DNA from 3 places in the Serratia sp. K1WW1 genome. Region 3 is predicted to be linked to each of the others. Evidence: riboswitches for the same ligand, from Rfam matches in the RefSeq annotation. Region 3 holds a riboswitch; each other region holds the start of a gene.
The links. A riboswitch is a leader RNA that binds a small molecule or an ion and turns the genes downstream of it on or off. The one in region 3 is predicted to bind thiamine pyrophosphate.

Region 1 (6,979 bases), 1.1 Mb from region 3:
ATGGCCTGCGCCCCCAAGCGTGATGCAAAGTTGCCTGCCAACCCGATACTAAAGGTTTTTACCTTGAATAACTCGAGAGGAAAGATCGAGCTTTTGTGAAAAACCTTGAGGTTTTTTCTGGCATGAGTGACGTACACATACAGCAGGAGCACCCCTGGGATGAACAATAAGATAGGGTAGTGTATGCCTTCGCCATCACTCATCATTTCAAGGCTTAAGGTCGTAATAATAAACGCCAGGGAAACCAAAACCAGCCCCTTGACGTCCAGATCTGTCGATTTGCCACGAATATTCGGCATGAATTTCAGGCTGAATATGATCCCCAGAATACCGATAGGCACGTTAATCAGGAATATCCAGTGCCAGGTGAACTTTTCGACTAAAAACCCACCCAGCACGGGGCCAAGGAAAGGGCCCGCGAGCCCTAAAAGGGTCGATGTGTTCAGCGCCTTGAGAAAATCTTTTCTATCAAACGACTTTATCAGCGTCAGCCTGGAGACGGGAACCATCATGGCTCCTCCAACCCCTTGAAGAACCCGGGATACGTCCAGCCAGAACAAGGATGTGGAGCTGGCGCTGCACAAGGAGCCGATAGAAAAGAAGGTCAGGGCAAAGATAAATACGTTTCTGGTGCCGAACTTGTCGGAGAGAAAGCCGCTAGCCGGGATGAAAAGCGCCAGGCTGAGCGCATAGCAAATCACTGCCGATTCCATGCTCAACGGTGATTCATGTAAGTCTGCCGCCATCTTTGGCAGCGCAGTGTTGAGTATTGAGGTATCAAGGGCCTGCATAAAATATGCAACCGCTGCAATCCATGGCAAGGCTTTGTGCATAGTAGGAGTAATCGCAGTTGCCATCTAAATTCGCTCACCAGGCGGGTTATCTATTGATAGTAGAACAGCCACTTGATGAGCGCGAATGCCAATTTTGCACGATTGGTTTGTGAAGGAACCGATAAAAGTCACACAGCCGCAGGGAAGGCTATTTTTTTACTATTCCGGAAATATCATTGGTATTGATCAGATGATAGTCGCCGTTCATGCCGGTATAGCTGGTCATACCGCTACTGCGGTCAGTGTCAGGTTCACCGTGAGCCTGTAGGATATCGCCATATTTAGTCGTGATAATGTAGTCACTGGTGCAACCCGTCAGCGCCACTGTTAGGACTATGAGAGGCAGAAAAGTCAGTTTTTTCATTGGTCAACAGGCTCTTTTCATTTTAACTGCCTCATATTACAGACGAAGTGGCCCGAGATGCAAAGGCTACCTTGTTACACTTCAGCGCGTTTGGGTTTCAAAGATATCCGTCCGCAAATGGGTGTAGTCCACCTTCTTGAGCTTAAAGTTGGTGATATAGACGGGGCCAGCTTTTTGCTCGGAAAGAAACGAGTATTTCGGCGTCAGCTCTTTGGTTTTGATCCCGGTCCACGAGGCGAAAAAGGTCAGGAAGTCATTGGCCGAACGAGGGGCTTTAATCAGGCGGTGTGCGGTGTCATCGCTGGAAAGCACCATAAAGGGGACCTGAAAATTTTGCTGAAACTGGTCATCGTGGGCCAGATATTGCACCTGGGTACCGCGCTCTTTAAACGCCAGACCGTGATCGGAGAAGTAGACCATTGAGAAACTTTCCCCGGTGTCGCGTAACTGCTGATAGAGCTGTTTCAGCAGGCTGTCAGTTTGCGTCATGGTGTAAAGATAGCAGGAGGTCTCTTTGGATTGCACAAAGTCCGCGTATTTCCCCTGAGTCCGGTCGCAGGCTTGCGGATGTGAACCCATCAGGTGCAAGACGAGCAACTGCGGGTTAGTGCTGCGCGGGGCGGCAAAAACCTGAGCGGTCATCTTGAGCAGCGTTTCATCATGGGTATTCTTATTCGCTTCAAAATCACCGTTTTTCAGGAACTGCACTTCATCGGCACGTTTGGCAATGCTGGCAATAGCGGTGTCATATTCACCAATTTGGCCTTGGTTGGAGAACCACCAGGTCTGAAAACCTGCCCGATTGGCCAACGTGACGAAGTTATCCTGATACTGCGGTTTGCCGTTAATGACACGGGTTAACGTCATGCCGAGCGATTTCTGTGTTGATCCGCTGGCCGCAATATAGTTAAGCAACAGCGTACCGTTTACGTGGTTGGCAAAGGGGGTATTGTCCCAGTGCCCACCAAACGCACCTAAGGCATCTCGCCGCGCGCTTTCGCCGATCACTACCATGTAGATGTGATATTTCGGTTTCACCGCCAGCACGTTCCAGGAATCTTTCAGCTGTGAAAACGCCTGCATACGGGCTTTTTCATCAATCACTTCCTGGTTATTGGCGATCACATCTCTGACGAAACGAAACACGGGATAACCAGAATCGGTCAATTTAAACACGCCACCATACGCCAGATTCTGGACTGGCGTGACAAAAAAACAGACCACGCTGATGGTGAGACATAAGCTGTGGAGGGTGTTCCAAGCGCCTTTCGGGGTTGGCTTACGGCGCAACGCGATAATGCCCAGTGCCAGAATAAACAGGGACACCAGATAGCTGTACCACGGGAAGATGGTCAATATCTCGCTGGACTCTTCCACCGTGGTCGAGTGTAACGCCAGCAGGGTATTAAAATTGGGCGAGCCATAGGCCTGAGAAAATGGAAAATACATGGCGGCGATGAGGCTACACAGCCCGATCACGCTCTTTTGCAAGCGTGGGCTGAGACGCCACAGCAGCAGTAGCACACAACTGAACGCCACGGCATACAGCAGACTAAATGGGTAGCCGAGGGCGAAGTTGATCAGCAGCGACTGCAGGAAGTAAAAGCCTGTCCACGGGGTTAGGGTGACGTCACGCGCTGCCAGGGTATCTTTAACCGTTGAATTCATGTTTACCGAAAGTTATCAAATGCCGTGTGGTAACTCTGACAAGAAAAGAGTCATAAATCCGTTTGGTATACGGAAAGGGGAGGAGGGATAGACCGCATCCAGCGAGCCGCAACATGTACCCGGATGCGAGAAGATAGAGCCGAATGAAAACAAGATCAACTGATAATTATCGGCTGTTTTGAGAGGTTGATTGCAATTTCGAACGGAATGAGAAGTAGAAGCAGGAAGGTGCGGATTTTCAAGAAAAATGCAGACCCTTCAGTGAGGACGGATCGCTATCAGTATGCCGCTTTTTCGGGGTATCGCAGTGTATTTTGTATCAGGTCAATCAGTGATTGCTAGAGGAGCAGTTGCTCGCCCATCACACTAAATAGCGCGAGCATACCCTACCTTAGGAGGGTTCCTTTATTTATGGCGGAGAAATATATTACGCGGGAGTTCATACGCTGAAAAACATAGAGACCCATCAGGATTCTGTTTGGTTTTAAAGGATGATTTATGAAAAGAACGTTTATCGCTTTAACGGTTACGCTATTGGTGGCTGGCTGTTCAACATTGAAAACCGATCAGGCAATACCGCTATTGCAGGCAGAAACCGCTAAAATGCTGGGTCTGGCATCATCGGATGAGATTACCGTGACCAATGTGAATAGCGCCCAACCGGATGCCTTGGGTGGACAGAAACTTTCTTACCGAGCTACCACTGAGAAAGGGCGAATTTTTGACTGCTCTTCGATGATGATGCCGGGCCTTTTACTGTCGGCCCCAACGCTGAGCGCACCAAGCTGTACGCCGGTTGTTACGCATAAATAATTTTCGTCAGGGATCCACGTGCGCCGCATTACAACTGGGTGGTGCCTGGTGCTTTCCCGCAAGTGAATGATGATGAGGCGGTTATGCTTGGCCGCCGACCCTCGGGGCGGAGATATCCTCGGAAGAGGAGTGTTCAATCAGCTTGAATAGCTCGATCCGTTCATCATCGGTAAAATCCCGCCATTCGCCCATCGGCAACCCTTGCAGAGCGATGTTCATTATACGTTCGCGCTCAAGCTTGGTGACTTTATAACCAAAATATTTGCACATGCGGCGGATTTGGCGGTTAAGCCCTTGCACCAGGGTGATGCGAAACACCTGCGGGGCTTCTTTCTCCACTAGGCATTTTTGAGTTACCGTGCCCAGGATGGGGACGCCCGCACTCATGCCCTGAATAAACTCATCGGTCACCGGTTTGTTGACGGTCACCAGATACTCTTTTTGGTGATTGTTGCCAGCACGGAGGATCTTATTGACCAGTTCGCCGTCATTGGTCAGGAAAATCAGTCCCTGGGAGTCTTTATCCAGGCGCCCAATGGGAAAGACGCGTCTGCTGTGACTAACGAAATCACCGATGTTATCCCGCACGTGCTTCCCCATGCTGGTGATGATGCCAACAGGCTTATTCAGTGCGATAAGCACCAGATCGTCCACATCACGCGGTTCGATCGGCTGGCCGTTAACTGTCACCACATCCCCGACCAATACCTGAGCGCCCAAGGAGGCTAACTTGTCGTTGATGAAAACGTTGCCTTGCTTGATGTGGCGGTCGGCAGAGCGACGAGAACACATGCCGCTGTCGCTAATGTATTTGTTAAGGCGGATAGATGAGTGAGTAAGCATGGATTCCCCGTTAAACGCGAACTATACATTACCTGGGGGGCACGGCGTCTCCTTTTTATTTTTGACTCTATTGCATGATTGACCTCACTGGCTACAGCCTCAATAATGGCAGACGTCGACACGGGGTGCCCTTAGGGGCTGAGAAATTACCCGTATTACCTGATCTGGATTATGCCAGCGTAGGGATGTCGCGGTATCTCAACCGGTACCCGCCTTCTTGAACGCCGGTTGGGAGCTCTATGTTTACTCGACCTGATGTGTTACCCGGCACCCGTGCCGCGGCTTGTTTTAACCAATTTAAACGCCAACCTCCATTGATCCACTGCCTGACCAACGAAGTGGTGCAAGAGCTGACGGCCAACGTGCTGCTGGCGCTTGGCGCTTCGCCAGCCATGGTGGTGGAACCGGAAGAGGCCGCGCAGTTCAGCCGCGTGGCTGATGCGCTGTTGATCAATATCGGCACCCTGCACGCATCGCGGGCAGAGTCGATGTTAGCCGCCATCGAGGCTGCCAACCGTGCTGAAAAGCCCTGGTTACTGGATCCGGTTGCCGTTGGGGGATTGGAATACCGAGCAATCTTCGCCCGCCGCTTGCTCACCCTGCGGCCTGCGGCGATCCGTGGCAACGCGTCGGAAATCATTGCCTTGAGCGGCCTGCAGACCAGCGCCCGTGGTATGGATAGCCAGGATGACTCGCTGGTGGCGTTACCCGCAGCACGCGTATTGGCTCGAAATTGCGGGGCCATTGTGGCCGTCACCGGTGAGACAGACTACATCACCGATGGTGAGCGAGATTGGGCCGTCACGGGTGGCGATGTATTAATGACGCGCGTGGTGGGGACGGGCTGCGCGCTTTCGGCCGTTGTGGCAGCATTTTGCAGTTTGCCGGGCGATCGGCTGGATAACGTTGCCACCGCTTGCCGCGTGATGGCGCTATGTGGTGAAAGGGCCACGGCGCGGTGTTCTGGCCCTGGCAGCTTTACTGCCGCCTTCCTGGATGCCCTCTACCAACTGCGGATGGAGGATCTGCTATGAAACGGATTAACGCTCTCACCATCGCTGGCACCGATCCTAGCGGCGGAGCCGGTATTCAGGCCGATCTGAAAGCCTTCTCCGCATTGGGGGCCTATGGCACCAGCGTGATCACCGCGCTGGTGGCGCAGAACACCCGTGGCGTGCAGTCGGTATATCATATCGAACCGGCATTTGTGGCCGCCCAACTGGATTCGGTACTCAGCGATGTGCGTATCGACAGCGCTAAAATCGGCATGTTGGCTAATGCCGATATCGTGCGGGCAGTGGCCGAGCGTCTACGCCATTACAAGCTGCCTTATGTGGTGCTGGATACGGTGATGCTGGCTAAAAGTGGTGACCCGCTGTTGGCACCGGAAGCGGTGGAGTCCATCCGCCGTGAGCTAATGCCGTTGGTTTCCATTATCACGCCGAACTTGCCAGAGGCGGCGGCTTTGCTGGCCTGCGCTCCGGCGCAAAACGAATCGCAAATGCGCGAGCAGGGCCAGGCGTTGTTAGCGATGGGCTGTCAGGCGGTGTTGATGAAGGGGGGCCACCTGAGTGAAGAGGAAAGCCCTGATTGGCTATTTACCCCCGGCTTTGGGCAGCGCTTTAGTGCGCCGCGCATAGCGACCAGGCACACGCACGGCACCGGTTGCACCTTATCTGCGGCACTGGCTGCCCTGCGCCCGCGCCACCAGAACTGGGCCGATACCGTGGCAGCGGCAAAAAACTACCTGCAACTGGCTTTACAACAGGCCGACAGCCTGGAGGTGGGGCAGGGTATTGGGCCGGTACACCATTTCCATGCATGGTGGTGAGCCAACTTTTCCACTAGCCGATGCTAGTTGGTCAGTTGCTTGATATTTTCCACCAAGCCCTCCATGATCGGGAAGCAGGCCCAATGCGGCTCAGGCTGATTGATTTGTGATAATAAAGGGAAGCAAGATGGCTGGTTATCAACCACCTTATACCATTACGCCAGCTATCCTGAATCGAGTGATTGAGGTGGGTGAGCTATTGGGGCATTGGGCCGCACAGGCTGGGCAATCTTCACCTTTGTTACGCAAAGAGAACCGTATCCGCACCATCCAGGCCTCATTGGCCATTGAGCATAATAGCCTGTCTACTGAGCAGGTGACTGCGATCATGGAAGGTAAGCGGGTGTTGGCACCGGCAAAAGATATTCAGGAAGTCCGTAACGCCATCCTTACCTATGAAAAATTGCCAAGCTGGCAAAGCCATCGGCTTGAGGATTTGTTGGCGGCACATGGCTTATTAATGGGAGGGTTGGTCGATGCTTCGGGGCAGCTACGCAGCGGCAATGTTGGGGTATATCGAGATAAACAACTTATCCATATGGCGCCACCTGCCAATCAACTATCGCGTTTGGTTGGCGATCTGTTGGCGTGGTTAAAGCACACCGATATTCATCCACTGATCGCCAG
Region 2 (6,979 bases), 1.4 Mb from region 3:
AGCTTCCGCCAGGGGAAACATATCCTGCGCGTGCTCTACTATCGTCAGCTTTACAACCTGTTGCCCGGTTCGGCGCTGCGTCGTTCAGAAACCCACCTGGCAAGACAGATTTTCAACGGCCTGACGCGGGTAAATGAGGAAAACGGGGAACTGGATCCCGATCTTTCACATCATTGGCAAACGATCACCCCTTTGCACTGGCGCTTTTATCTACGCCCGGCGATCCATTTTCACCATGGCCGTGAGCTGGAAATGGAAGACGTGATCCATTCGCTCAACCGCCTGATCCCACAGCCGCTATTTTCACATATCGACAGGATCGACTCGCCTACGCCTTATGTCATCGATGTACATCTGCACACGCCGGACTACTGGCTGCCCTGGCTGCTGAGCAGCGTACATGCCATGATCCTGCCGCGCGAATGGCAGAGCCTGCCGGATTTTGCCCGCCACCCGATCGGCACCGGCCCCTATCGCGTGATACACAACAACCAAAGCCAGATGAAAATTCATGCCTTTGACGACTACTTTGGCTATCGTGCCCTGATCGATGAGGTCAACATTTGGGTATTACCCGAAATCACCGAAGAGCTGGCACACTCCGGCGTCCAGTTGCAGGGGGATGATACCGGAAGGAACGAGCTGGAAAGTCGCCTCGAAGAAGGCTGTTATTTTCTGCTGTTCGACCAGCGTTCGGCACTGGCGGCCGATCCGGAAATCCGCAGTTGGCTAAGCGAACTGATCAACCCAATCGCGCTGCTGAGCCACGCCGGGCCGCTCTACCAGCGTTACTGGGCTCCGGCCTATGGCATTCTCCCGCGCTGGTTGCATAACCGCGTCCTAGGGCAGCAACCCAAGCCTGTGGGCTTAACCGAATTGACCCTGACCTTCTACAGCGAACACTCCGAGTTCCACGCCATCAAGCAGGCCATCGCCTCTCTGCTGGCCGAGCAGGGCATCAAGCTCAATGTGCAGGTCGTGGATTATGAAGCCTGGCATAAGGGCAAGGCGCAAAGCGATCTGTGGTTAGGCAGCGCCAACTTCACCCTGCCGCTGGAGTTTTCGCTGTTTGCCACGCTGTACGAACTACCGTTGATCCAACATTGTCTGACGGAGGATATCGCGCAGGATGCCGCCCAGTGGCGGGAAAATCGCCTGTCCATGGCCGAGTTTTGCCAGCGCCTGGTCAGCAGCCATCAGTTGCATCCGTTATTCCACCACTGGCTGCAACTGCATGGTCAACGCAGCATGCGTGGGGTACGGATGAACACCCTCGGCTGGTTCGATTTTAAATCTGCCTGGTTTGCGCCGCCGGAAGCATAATCGCCTTTCACCCACGCCGCTAAGCCTCTACAATAGCGCCGACTCAACGGGGTGCGGAGAACCCGCCAATTTTGGCCAACGGTTTTCCGCTGAGAGCACACCCGTCGAACCTGATCCGGTCAATACCGGCGGAGGGATTTGAGCATGGCGCTGCTTTGTTGCTTATCCCCAATAGATTTCAAGTCGCAGCTAGGCGGCAAGCGCCCTTATCCCCAGGAGCTTATATTGATAAGTGACTGGGGTAAGGGCGTGCAGTCAACAACGCTGCGGCTTGAAAGATGATGGGGAACGCCCTCAGATACCTTTGCCCCTTTATTATTAGGAGTGCAAAGTGGTCAAAAAATACCTGCCCTGTTTATTACTGCTAGCGGCGATGCCGGTCCTGGCCAAGCCAACGCTGACGGTCTACACCTACGACTCTTTCGCTGCCGACTGGGGCCCAGGCCCGGCGGTAAAAAAAGCCTTTGAGGCCGAATGTGACTGCGAATTGAAATTCGTGGCGCTGGAAGACGGCGTTTCGTTACTCAACCGCCTGAGAATGGAAGGCAAGAACAGCGCCGCCGACGTGGTTTTGGGTCTGGACAACAACCTGCTGCAAGCCGCGCAGCAAACCGATCTGTTCACCGCCAGCCAAGTCGATACTAGCAAGCTCACGGTTCCCGGTGGCTGGCACAACCAGACCTTCGTTCCCTACGACTATGGCTACTTTGCTTTCGTCTACAACAAAGACAAGCTGAAGAACCCGCCGACCAGCCTGAAAGAGTTGGTGAGCAGCGATCGTCCTCTCAAGATCATCTATCAGGATCCGCGCACCAGCACACCTGGCCTTGGCCTGCTGCTCTGGATGCAGAAAGTGTATGGCGACGAAGCACCGCTCGCCTGGCAACAGTTGGCGAAGAAAACCGTCACCGTGACCAAAGGCTGGAGTGAAGCCTACGGCCTGTTCCTGAAAGGGGAAGGCGACATGGTACTGAGCTACACCACCTCCCCCGCCTACCATCTGATCGAAGAGAAAAAAGACCTCTATGCGGCGGCCAGCTTCAGTGAAGGCCACTACCTGCAAATCGAAGTCGCTGGCAAGCTAAAGGCCAGCAAACAGCCAGAGCTGGCCGAGCGCTTCATGCAGTTTATGGTCTCCCCGGCCTTCCAGAACACCATTCCTACCGGCAACTGGATGTACCCGGTGATCAAGACGGAACTGCCCGCCGGTTTCGAACAGATGACCGTGCCGCAAACGGCATTACAATTCAGCGCCGAGGAAGTGGCACAACAGCGTGGTAACTGGATCCGAGCATGGCAAACCGCCGTCAGCCACTGATCCCCCACTGGTTATGGCCGGGGCTGATGGCCGCCGGTCTGATCCTGCTGATCGCGTTGGCGGCCATGGGCTCGCTGTGGCGTCATGCGCCAGAAAGCGATTGGCGTAACCTGTGGCAAGACAGCTACCTCTGGCATGTGGTGCGCTTTACCTTTTGGCAGGCGCTACTCTCTGCCGTGATCTCGGTAGTGCCTGCCATCTGGCTGGCCCGGGCGCTGTACCGGCGGCGCTTCCCTGGCCGCAACCTGCTGCTGCGCCTGTGCGCCATGACGCTGGTGCTGCCGGTGCTGGTGGCGGTGTTTGGCATGCTGAGCGTCTACGGCAGGCAAGGCTGGCTGGCAACGCTGTGTGGTTGGCTGGGCGTGAACTACGGTTTTTCGCCTTATGGCCTGCAAGGTATTCTGCTGGCGCATCTGTTCTTTAATATGCCACTGGCCACCCGCCTGCTGCTACAGGCGCTGGAGAACATTCCCACCGAGCAGCGACAACTGGCCGCACAGCTGGGGATGAACGGCTGGCAGCAGTTCCGCTTTGTGGAATGGCCTGCTTTACGCCGCCAGATCTTACCCAGCGGTGCACTGGTGTTTATGCTGTGTTTTGCCAGTTTTGCAACCGTGCTGTCGTTGGGTGGCGGGCCGCAGGCCACCACCATAGAGCTGGCGATCTATCAGGCCTTGAGTTACGACTACGATCTCAGCCGCGCTGCGCTGCTGGCGCTGATCCAACTGGCTTGCTGCCTGGGGCTGGTGGTGCTCAGCCAGCGTTTGAGCCAGGCTCTGCCGGTTGGCCATACCCACGCCCAGCGCTGGCGCGATCCGCAGGACAGCCTGGGGCGGCGCATTAGCGATACGCTATTGATTGCCGCAGCGCTATTGTTGCTGTTGCCTCCGTTGCTGGCGGTGATCATCGACGGTGCCAACCAAACGCTGATCACCGTGCTGCAACAGCCAATTCTCTGGCAGGCCCTGTTCACCTCACTGCGTATCGCACTTGGGGCGGGTATTTTATGTGTAGTATTGACCATGATGCTGCTATGGAGCAGCCGTGAACTGAAACTGCGGCAACGGGCCGCCTGGGGCCAAACGCTGGAACTGAGCGGCATGGTGATCCTGGCGATGCCAGGCATTGTGCTGGCTACCGGTTTCTTCCTGTTGCTGAGCGATACCACTGGGCTGCCGCAGTCGCCGTATGCGCTGGTGATCCTCACCAATGCGTTGATGGCGGTGCCCTACGCGCTGAAAGTGCTGGAAAACCCGATGCGCGATCTGGCCGAGCGTTATAATCCGCTATGCTTGTCGCTGGATATCCACGGCTGGCAGCGGCTGCGCTGGATCGAGCTGAAAGCGTTGCAACGCCCGCTAGCGCAGGCTTTGGCCTTTGCCTGTGTGCTGTCGATTGGCGATTTCGGCGTGGTAGCACTGTTCGGCAACGAGCAGTTCCGTACCCTGCCTTTTTATCTCTATCAGCAGATTGGCGCATATCGCAGCAACGATGGGGCCGTGACCGCCCTGCTGCTGCTGTTGCTCTGTTTCCTGCTGTTTACCCTGATTGAACGTTTACCGGGCCGCCATGCTGACGCTTGAAAAACTGACCTATCTGTACGAACACCTGCCGATGCGTTTTGACCTGCGCATTCAGCCGGGAGAACACGTCGCGGTACTGGGCCCTAGCGGCGCAGGCAAAAGTACCTTGCTCAGCCTGATCGCCGGTTTTCTGCCAGCGGCCAGCGGCAAGCTGTGGCTCAACGGGAGCGATCATACCACTTCGCCACCTGCCAAACGCCCGGTGTCGATGCTGTTTCAGGAAAACAACCTGTTTGCCCACCTGACGGTCAGGCAAAACATCGGCCTGGGCCTGGATCCTGGCCTGAGATTGACCGCCGCACAGCAGGAGCAGTTGGCTCAGATTGCCCAGCAAGTCGGGCTGGAAGAACATCTGCAACGCCTGCCGTCACAGCTTTCCGGCGGGCAGCGGCAGCGGGCAGCCTTGGCGCGTTGCCTGATCCGCCAGCAGCCGATCCTGCTGCTCGACGAGCCTTTCTCTGCACTCGATCCGGCACTGCGCAGTGAGATGCTGCAACTGCTGCAAAACGTCTGCGACCAGCGCCAACTCACGCTGCTGATGGTTTCACACAATCTTGAGGATGCTGCCCGCATCGCGCCGCGTACCTTGCTGGTCGTGGATGGGCGGATTTATTACGACGGCCCGACGCAGGCATTGGTAAGCGGCAGCGCACCGGAGGCCAAGGTGCTGGGTATTCAGGTTAAACCGTGATCTACCACGCGTTTTTTATGCTGAACCAATAAACCTGTTGTGCGAATTTTGCACCTGTGGTTTTATAAAATTCTGTTTTTTACTACTGATGATAAGGCTCCCTGTGATCGCATCCTCGCTGACCTCGACCCTACTAACAACCGCGCTACCAGCCGCGGTGGTCGTCGTGCGTGTGGTGGTGGTCGTCGGCAACGCGCCGTAGGGTCCGAATCAACGCATCGATTCCCAAACCCCGCCGGCGCAAACCGGGCGGGGTTTCTTGTTTTAGTCCCCCTGCCCAGAAAAGCTAACCGGCCCAGAGAAAAGGATAGGCACATGGCAACTTCGGGCACGCCACACCAAGGCCAACGTATTACCGGCGCACAGCTGATCGTGCATCTGCTGGAGCGTCAGGGTATCACCACTATTGCAGGCATTCCCGGTGGCGCAGCGCTGCCGCTGTACGATGCTCTGAGCCAAAGCACCGTCATCCAGCACGTGCTGGCCCGCCACGAGCAAGGGGCCGGTTTTATGGCGCAGGGCATGGCACGTACCAACGGCAAGGCGGCGGTCTGTATCGCTTCCAGCGGCCCGGGAGCCACCAATCTGGTGACCGCCATTGCCGACGCCAAGCTAGATTCGATCCCGCTGGTGTGCATCACCGGCCAGGTCTCTTCCTCGATGATCGGCACCGATGCCTTCCAGGAAGTGGATACTTACGGCATTTCCATCCCTATCACCAAATACAACCACCTGGTCCGCGATGTCAGCGATCTGCCGCAGGTGATCTGTGACGCGTTCCGCATTGCCGAATCCGGCCGCCCAGGCCCAGTGTGGATCGACATCCCGAAAGACGTGCAAACCGCCGAAATTGAGTGGGATTCATTACCGCCAATGGCCGTACCAGACGCCCCACCGGCCTTTGACAGCAAGCAGGTTGAACAGGCGGCAGCCATGATCAATCAGGCCAAGCGGCCTATTCTGTATCTGGGCGGCGGCATTATCTGCGCAGAAGCCCATAAACCGGCGCTGGAAATGGCTGAGCGTTCCAACCTGCCAACCACCATGACGCTGATGGCATTGGGCGCAATGCCGGTAGAACACCCGCTGTCATTAGGCATGTTGGGGATGCATGCCGCGCGCAGCACCAACTTTATCCTGCAAGAAGCCGATCTGCTGATCGTGTTGGGCGCCCGCTTCGACGACCGGGCAATAGGTAAAACCGAGCAATTCTGCCCGAACGCCAAAATTATCCACGTGGACATCGACCGTGCAGAACTGGGCAAGGTAAAACAGGCCAATATTGCCATCCATGCCGACGTCGGCCAGGTGCTGCAACAACTGTTACCGATGATCGAAGCACAGCCGCGTACCGAATGGATGAACACCGTTAACGATCTGAAGCGTGAATTCCCGATCAACATGCCAAATGTGGCAGACCCATTGAGCCATTACGGGCTGGTTAAAGCCGCAGCACGCTGTGTGGACGAAAGCGCCATTATCACCACCGATGTAGGCCAGCACCAGATGTGGGTAGCCCAGGCTTATCCACTGAGCCGCCCGCGCCAGTGGCTGACCTCCGGCGGTTTGGGCACCATGGGCTTTGGTTTGCCTGCTGCGATTGGCGCAGCCCTGGCAGAGCCTCAGCGCAAGGTGCTGTGTTTCTCCGGTGACGGCAGCCTGATGATGAATATTCAGGAGATGGCGACCGCCGTTGAGCATAATCTGGACGTGAAAATCATCCTGATGAACAACCAGGCCTTGGGATTGGTACACCAGCAGCAGACGCTGTTCTATCAACAGCATATCTTTGCCGCCACCTATCCAAAACGTACCGATTTCCTGAAAATTGCCGCCGGTTTTGGCCTGGACACCTGCGATTTGAATGCCGAGGCAGATCCACAGGCTGCGCTGCTGGCAGCAATCCAACGCCCTGGCCCTTGCCTGATCCACGCGCTGATCGATATCAACGAAAAAGTCTACCCAATGGTGCCACCAGGTGCCGCCAACATCGAAATGATTGGAGAATAAGCCATGCAATCACTACAAAAGAATCCACAGGTGATCCTGGAGTTGGCGGTACGG
Region 3 (6,979 bases):
TGACGCTGTTTATGGCTACCGGGATCATATGGTCGCGGAAGAAGGCAGACTCCCGCGTAGATAATGAAAGCTCCACGTCAGGTGCGAATAACCGGAAAGCACAGATCAACTGTACCAGCTGCGGTTCACTCATGATCGAGGCCGGCTCAATACCACCGGCGCAGGGCCGCAGGCGAGGGAACGAGATGGAGTAACGGCTCTGCCAGTAAGTCTGTTGCAGATAAAACAGATGCTCCGCCAGCAGATAGCAGTCCGTGCGCCAACTGCTGGAAAGCCCGATCAACGCCCCCAGGCCGATCTTGTCGATCCCGGCGCGTCCCAGACGATCCGGCGTACTCAACCGCCAATGAAAATCCTGTTTCTGGCCACGCAGATGGTGCTGCTGATAGGTCGCGGGATGATAGGTTTCCTGATAGACCAACACACCGTCCAGCCCAAGGGTTTTCAGCTCGGCGTAGTCTTGTTGTGCCAGAGGCTGCACCTCCATCATCAGCGAACTGAAATGGCGGCGAATGGCGGGCAGATGCTGGCGGAAGTAATCCATGCCGACTTTGCGCTGATGTTCCCCGGTCACCAGCAGCAGATGCTCAAACCCTAGCGCCTTGATGGCCGCACATTCCCGTTCGATCTCTGCCGCATCCAGCGTTTTGCGCTTGAGGTGGTTACTCATCGAAAAACCGCAGTAGGTACAATCGTTGGCACACAGGTTAGAAAGATATAACGGCACATAAAAGCTCACCACGTTACCGAAACGCTGGCGGGTGAGCTGCTGTGCTCGTTGCGCCAGGGGCTCCAGATAGGGGGCAGCAGCAGGGGAGATAAGCGCCATAAAATCCTCCCGCGTCAGCTTGGGGCTATTGAGTGCCTGCTCAACGTCACGCGCCGTTTTGCTGTTAATGCGCAGCGTCAGGTCATCCCAATCCCACCCGAGCAGGCGCTCGCTAAAATCACTGGCCATCAGCGTGTCTCCTCTGAATGGCTGAGAAACGCCGTCAGCGGACTGGATGCTGCGGCGATAGACTGGCGGCTGCCTAGCCCTGAGTTGCGTGCTAACTCTCCGGCCTCCAGTGCCAGGCGGAAAGCCTGGGCCATTTGCACCGGATCCCGCGCCACGGCGATGGCGGTATTGACCAGTACCGCATCGGCTCCGAGTTCCATCGCCTCTAACGCATGGCTTGGGGCACCGATCCCGGCATCAATGACTACCGGCACTTGGGCCTGCTCAATAATGATTTCAAGGAAATCACGGGTCAGTAAACCACGGTTAGAACCGATCGGCGCGCCAAGTGGCATCACGGCGGCACAACCTGCTTCTTCCAGCCGCTTACATAGCAGCGGATCGGCACCGCAGTATGGCAGTACCACAAAGCCCTGTTTGACCAGGGTTTCCGCTGCCTTGAGCGTTTCGATCGGATCTGGCAGCAGGTATTTCACCTCTGGGTGAATTTCCAGTTTGACCCAGTGAGTCCCCAGTGCTTCACGCGCCAGCCGGGCGGCAAACACCGCCTCATCTGCCGTTTTTGCCCCGGAAGTGTTGGGCAGTAATTTCACGCCCAACCGTTGCAGCGGTGCCAGAATGGCGTCATTCCCGCCACGCAGGTCGACGCGTTTCATCGCCATAGTGACCAGTTGTGAGCCGGAGGCCTGTAGCGCAGCCAGCATTAACTCGGGCGAGGCGAATTTCCCCGTGCCGGTAAACAGGCGTGAGGTAAAGGTGGTGTCGGCGATTTGCAGCATGTCAGCCTCCGGCAATCGCTTGAAACAGCAAGATATCATCACCGTCCTGCACCTGACGGGTGGCCCAGTCGCTGCTTGGAATGATGACCTGGTTGATCGCCAAAGCGCTGCCTGGCTGGTGACGTTCCAGCCGTTCGAGCAATGCGCCAATGCTTAACGGCTGCTCCAGCTCCAGCGGTTGATCGTTGAGGGTGATCTTCATGCTGGTTCTCCGCAGAGGGGGCAGGTGCTGGCTTTGCTCAGTTGCAGAGTGCTCCAGCTTTGCTGCTTGCCGTCGAACAGGCGCAGCTTGCCGCTAAGGGAGGAGGGCAGCCCAGCCAGCATTTTTATCGCTTCCAGCGCCTGCAGCGTTCCGATCACACCGACGACCGGGCCGAGCACGCCCGCCGTGCGGCAGTTGCGCTGCGGTTCGGTTTGTTCCGGGTAGAGGCAGGCATAGCAGCCGTGGGCATACGGCGGCTCGATAACCAGCAACTGGCCGCTGAACCCTACCGCGCTGCCGCTGATCAACGGCACGCTGGCTTGGATGCAGGCGGCATTCACCGCATGACGGGTGGCCATGTTGTCGCTGCAATCGAGCACCAGATCGGCACGGGCGACCGCATCGCTCAGCGAAGCCCCTTGCAGACGTTGCTCCAGCGCGATCGACTCCACCAGAGGGTTCAGTGCTTGCAAGTGGTGCTTTGCCAACTGAGCCTTGTTGGCGGCGATATCACCAGTGCGGTACAGAATTTGCCGTTGCAGATTGGTGAGGTGTAGCTGGTCATCATCGGCCAACAGCAAGGTACCAACGCCAGCGGCAGCGAGATATAACGCCGCCGGAGAGCCTAATCCCCCCAACCCGACGATCAGCACCGTGGCTTGTTTCAGCTTTTCCTGCCCCTCGGGGCCGACATCTTCCAGCAGTAGCTGCCGGCTGTAGCGCAAGAACTCCTGGTCATTGAGCATCGCGCGACTCCTTGCCTTCAATCAGTTGCAGCAGCGTTGCCGTAGCGGCGCGCCAGTCTGGTGCCTGGGTGATGGCACTGACCACCGCCACACTGCCAACGCCGCAAGCCAGCACGGCGGGGACGCGCTCGATGCTGATCCCGCCAATGGCTACTGTTGGATACTGTTGTAATCCGGCGATGTGGCGTTGCAACTCGGCCAAGCCTTGCGGTGCAGAGGGCATATCCTTGGTTTGCGTTGGGAAGATATGTCCCAGTGCGATATAGGAAGGTTTGACGGCGATCGCCCGGGCCAGCTCGGCATCGTCATGGGTGGAAACGCCCAAGCGCAATCCTGCACGATGGATAGCTGCCAGATCGGTGGTGTCCAAATCTTCCTGCCCCAGGTGGACGCCGTAGGCATCATGCTTAATCGCCAACCGCCAATAATCATTGATAAACAGCCGGGCCTGATAGCGCTTGCCAAGGGCGATGGCGGCGGCGATGTCCGCCTCCACTTGCTCGTCTGGCAGATCTTTGATGCGTAGTTGGATAGTGGTAACGCCTGCCTCCAGCAGGCGGGCGATCCATTCAACGCTGCCGACAACCGGGTATAAACCCAGCCTGTGCGGTGTTGCAGGGAAGTGAGAGGTGAGGTTAGTCATTATTTATCTCCTCCTGCAAATTGGCCGCGCTGTGGTACAGCTCGCTGCCACGTGAGCGGAATTCAGCCGACATTTTCTCCATCCCGGTCAGTTGCACCTCAATCGGTTTGGCGGCTTCCTGTGCGGCGGCATAGTCACGCACCTCTTGGGAGATTTTCATTGAGCAGAACTTCGGCCCACACATGGAACAGAAGTGGGCGATCTTGCCGGATTCTTGCGGCAGAGTTTCGTCGTGATAGGCGCGGGCGGTTTGTGGATCCAACGCCAGGTTGAACTGATCTTCCCAACGGAATTCAAAGCGCGCTTTGGACATGGCGTTATCGCGGATTTGTGCGCCCGGATGGCCTTTCGCCAAGTCGGCGGCGTGAGCGGCGATCTTGTAGGTGATCAGCCCTTGTTTCACGTCTTCCTTGTTAGGCAGCCCCAGATGTTCCTTCGGCGTCACGTAGCAAAGCATCGCGCAGCCGAACCAGCCGATCATTGCCGCGCCGATCCCGGAGGTGAAATGGTCGTAACCCGGTGCGATATCGGTGGTCAATGGCCCCAGCGTGTAGAACGGTGCTTCATGGCAATGTTCCAGCTCCTCGGTCATGTTGCGGCGGATCATCTGCATTGGCACGTGGCCTGGGCCTTCGATCATCACCTGCACGTCATATTCCCAGGCAATCTTGGTCAGTTCACCCAGCGTATGCAGCTCGGCAAATTGCGCTTCGTCATTGGCATCCTGGATCGAGCCCGGGCGCAGGCCGTCACCGAGTGACAGCGAGACATCGTAAGCGGCGCAAATTTCGCAGATCTCGCGGAAGTGCTGATAGAGGAAGTTTTCCTGATGATGCGACAGGCACCACTTCGCCATGATCGAGCCGCCACGCGAGACAATGCCGGTCAGGCGTTTGGCTGTCATTGGCACATAGCGCAGCAACACTCCGGCGTGAATGGTGAAGTAATCGACGCCTTGCTCGGCCTGTTCCAGCAGGGTATCGCGGAACATTTCCCAGGTCAGGTTCTCCGCCACGCCGTTCACTTTCTCCAGCGCCTGATAGATCGGTACCGTACCAATCGGCACCGGGCTGTTACGCAGGATCCATTCGCGGGTTTCGTGGATATAGCGGCCAGTGGAGAGATCCATCACGGTGTCAGCGCCCCAGCGGGTTGACCACACTAACTTCTCGACTTCCTCTTCGATCGAAGAGGTAACCGCCGAGTTGCCGATATTGGCATTCACCTTCACCAGGAAATTACGGCCAATAATCATCGGCTCGGATTCCGGGTGGTTGATGTTGGCGGGGATAATGGCGCGGCCAGCGGCCACTTCCTGGCGCACAAATTCCGGTGTGATGTTTTCCGGTAGATTAGCGCCCCAGCTCTGGCCGGGATGCTGGTGGCGCAGCACTTCACCACGAATGCGCTCACGGCCCATATTTTCGCGAATGGCGATAAATTCCATTTCTGGGGTGACAATACCGGCGCGAGCGTAATGCAACTGTGTAACGCATTTACCCGGCAGGGCTTTGCGGGGCAGCGGCAGGTGCTCAAAGCGCAGATGGTCTAACCCAACATCCGCCAGTCGTTGTTGGGTGAAGCCGGAACTGACGCCGCTTAACGCTTCGGTATCGGCACGTTCGGCGATCCAGCTCGCTCGTACTTTGGCCAAGCCACGATGTACGTCGAGTACCGCCTGCGGATCGCCATACGGCCCTGCGGTGTCATACACCGGAATGGCTTCGTTCTGTTCATATTGGGGCTGGTCTTTGTTGCCGCCAATCAGCGTTGGGCTGAGCTGGATCTCACGCATCGGTACCTGGATATCGCTACGCGAACCCGCGAGATAGATCCGCTGTGAGTTGGGGAAGGTAACGCCTTGCAGAGAGTCGATAAAATCTTGCGCTTGGTCACGCTGTTGTTTACGGGCACGAGGTTGGTTCACGGTAGACATAGCAAATTCCTATCAGTGTAGTGATGTGTGGAAAATTGCTTGTCTGGAGCTCGGAGGGAGTAATGATGGTAGCCGGTAAGGCAGGCACAGCCCCTGACGGGAGCATCTTGCCTATGGCGATAGATTACTCTTGTTCCCTTCGCGGGTATTAACCCGATCAGGTTCCGCGGATCCCGAATTAACGGTCTCAGCCTGGCCAATTTAATGAAAAATCAGCGCTAGGCACTCCGACAAGAGCCCTCAGTATAAGAGGGTCAACAAAAACTACAACCCCCGAATCAGGCAGGGTGTGATAGCGATTCAGTATTGCTGGAGCCCGGTTGGCCCTGCTGCCAGGTTTCTGCCGCCAACTGGATCAACTGATCTTCCAAGGCGAAACGTGATGCCAGGGCTTCGCCGATATCTGACAGCGCCTGATTGAGTTCTTCACAAACGTCATCGATATCGACTTCGGTGTAGCGGTCGTGGAACGCCATCACGGCTTCGGTATTGGCCTGTAATTTGGGGTAGAACTTGGTGGCTAGCGCCATCTTGGGGCTGGCGGAGCCTTCCACTTGTTTGATAATTTTGTCATAAATGTGAAAATGCCCGGCAGAGAGATAATCCACCAGATTATGGCAAAAGTTCTCCAGCGCTTTTTCATTGAGCGGCGTATGCTTTTCTTTGTTGGGTTTAATGCCGACTAAACTGCAGTAGGCAACCAGTAGCTGCTTGCGTGCCTGCAACCATTGATCGACTAATTCGTTACTGCCACCAACGCGCTGAGTCAGGCTTTCCAATCGGTTGAGCATGGTTGACTCCGTGTGTAAGAGAAAGAGAAAGAAAAAGTAAGTTAATAAAATGTAACAAAGACCATTCCTAGATTGCCAGTGAAGCAGAGGTTGTGCAACAACATATGGAACTTGCATTAACGGGTAACGAAAATGGCTGGTGGATCGTCAGCCATGAAAGCAAAATTTGGTTACCAAATGGTGAATTACCGTTTGGTTCTGCCGCACTATTTTCCTTGCAAGGCCGACCGGCTCGTCAAATTGGCGAATGGGAGGGGGCACCGGTTTGGCTGGTGCGTCAACCTATGGCCAAAGAGATGGGATCGGTGCGGCAACTGCTTAGCCTCGACCGTGGCCTGTTCCAACTGGCCGGGCGCGGCGTACAACTGGCCGACTTTTATCGCTCACACCAGTTCTGCGGCTACTGCGGCCATGAGATGCACCTTAGCCGCACCGAAAGCGCTTGTCTGTGCGACAACTGTCGCGAACGTTATTACCCGCAGATTGCCCCTTGCGTCATTGTCGCTATTCGCCGCAATGATGAGATCCTGCTGGCACAGCATGTGCGCCACCGTGGGGGGATCCATACCGTGCTGGCGGGGTTTGTGGAGGTGGGGGAAACCCTGGAGCAGGCCGTGGCGCGCGAGGTGATGGAAGAAAGTAATATCGCCATTACCAACCTGCGTTACGTGACTTCGCAACCCTGGCCGTTCCCTCATTCGCTGATGATGGCGTTTATGGCCGAGTATCAGGGCGGTGAACTGCGCCACGATCCGAAAGAGTTGCTCAATGCGGGCTGGTATCGCTATGACCAACTGCCGCTGCTGCCACCGCCTGGTACCGTGGCGCGCCGCCTGATCGAGGACACCGTGGCGCTGTGTCGGGCAGAATAATGTACAATGGCGGCAGATAATCAAGGGAGCCCAAGAAATGAATGAGTTGAAG

Region 1: another riboswitch for thiamine pyrophosphate. It lies ahead of thiM (hydroxyethylthiazole kinase); the one in region 3 lies ahead of thiC (phosphomethylpyrimidine synthase ThiC).
Region 2: another riboswitch for thiamine pyrophosphate. It lies ahead of thiB (thiamine ABC transporter substrate binding subunit); the one in region 3 lies ahead of thiC (phosphomethylpyrimidine synthase ThiC).

The regions. Positions count from the first base shown of each region.
Region 1 covers NZ_CM147697.1:1,549,771-1,556,749, forward strand. Annotated here, with positions in the region: gene ACX9GU_RS07080 (MFS transporter) at 1-857, opposite strand, end outside; gene ACX9GU_RS07085 (YgdI/YgdR family lipoprotein) at 982-1,197, opposite strand; gene ACX9GU_RS07090 (phosphoethanolamine transferase) at 1,279-2,865, opposite strand; gene ACX9GU_RS07095 (lipoprotein) at 3,364-3,678, shown strand; gene rluF (23S rRNA pseudouridine(2604) synthase RluF) at 3,760-4,521, opposite strand; TPP riboswitch at 4,633-4,724, shown strand; gene thiM (hydroxyethylthiazole kinase) at 4,761-5,555, shown strand; gene thiD (bifunctional hydroxymethylpyrimidine kinase/phosphomethylpyrimidine kinase) at 5,552-6,352, shown strand; gene ACX9GU_RS07115 (Fic family protein) at 6,480-6,979, shown strand, end outside.
Region 2 covers NZ_CM147697.1:5,079,412-5,086,390, forward strand. Annotated here, with positions in the region: gene sgrR (HTH-type transcriptional regulator SgrR) at 1-1,323, shown strand, start outside; TPP riboswitch at 1,361-1,478, shown strand; gene thiB (thiamine ABC transporter substrate binding subunit) at 1,655-2,641, shown strand; gene thiP (thiamine/thiamine pyrophosphate ABC transporter permease ThiP) at 2,617-4,224, shown strand; gene thiQ (thiamine ABC transporter ATP-binding protein ThiQ) at 4,211-4,915, shown strand; gene ivbL (ilvB operon leader peptide IvbL) at 5,004-5,117, shown strand; gene ilvB (acetolactate synthase large subunit) at 5,231-6,925, shown strand; gene ilvN (acetolactate synthase small subunit) at 6,929-6,979, shown strand, end outside.
Region 3 covers NZ_CM147697.1:494,571-501,549, forward strand. Annotated here, with positions in the region: gene thiH (2-iminoacetate synthase ThiH) at 1-958, opposite strand, end outside; gene ACX9GU_RS02280 (thiazole synthase) at 958-1,737, opposite strand; gene thiS (sulfur carrier protein ThiS) at 1,739-1,939, opposite strand; gene ACX9GU_RS02290 (HesA/MoeB/ThiF family protein) at 1,936-2,685, opposite strand; gene thiE (thiamine phosphate synthase) at 2,675-3,328, opposite strand; gene thiC (phosphomethylpyrimidine synthase ThiC) at 3,321-5,264, opposite strand; TPP riboswitch at 5,382-5,504, opposite strand; gene rsd (sigma D regulator) at 5,543-6,055, opposite strand; gene nudC (NAD(+) diphosphatase) at 6,160-6,927, shown strand; gene hemE (uroporphyrinogen decarboxylase) at 6,965-6,979, shown strand, end outside.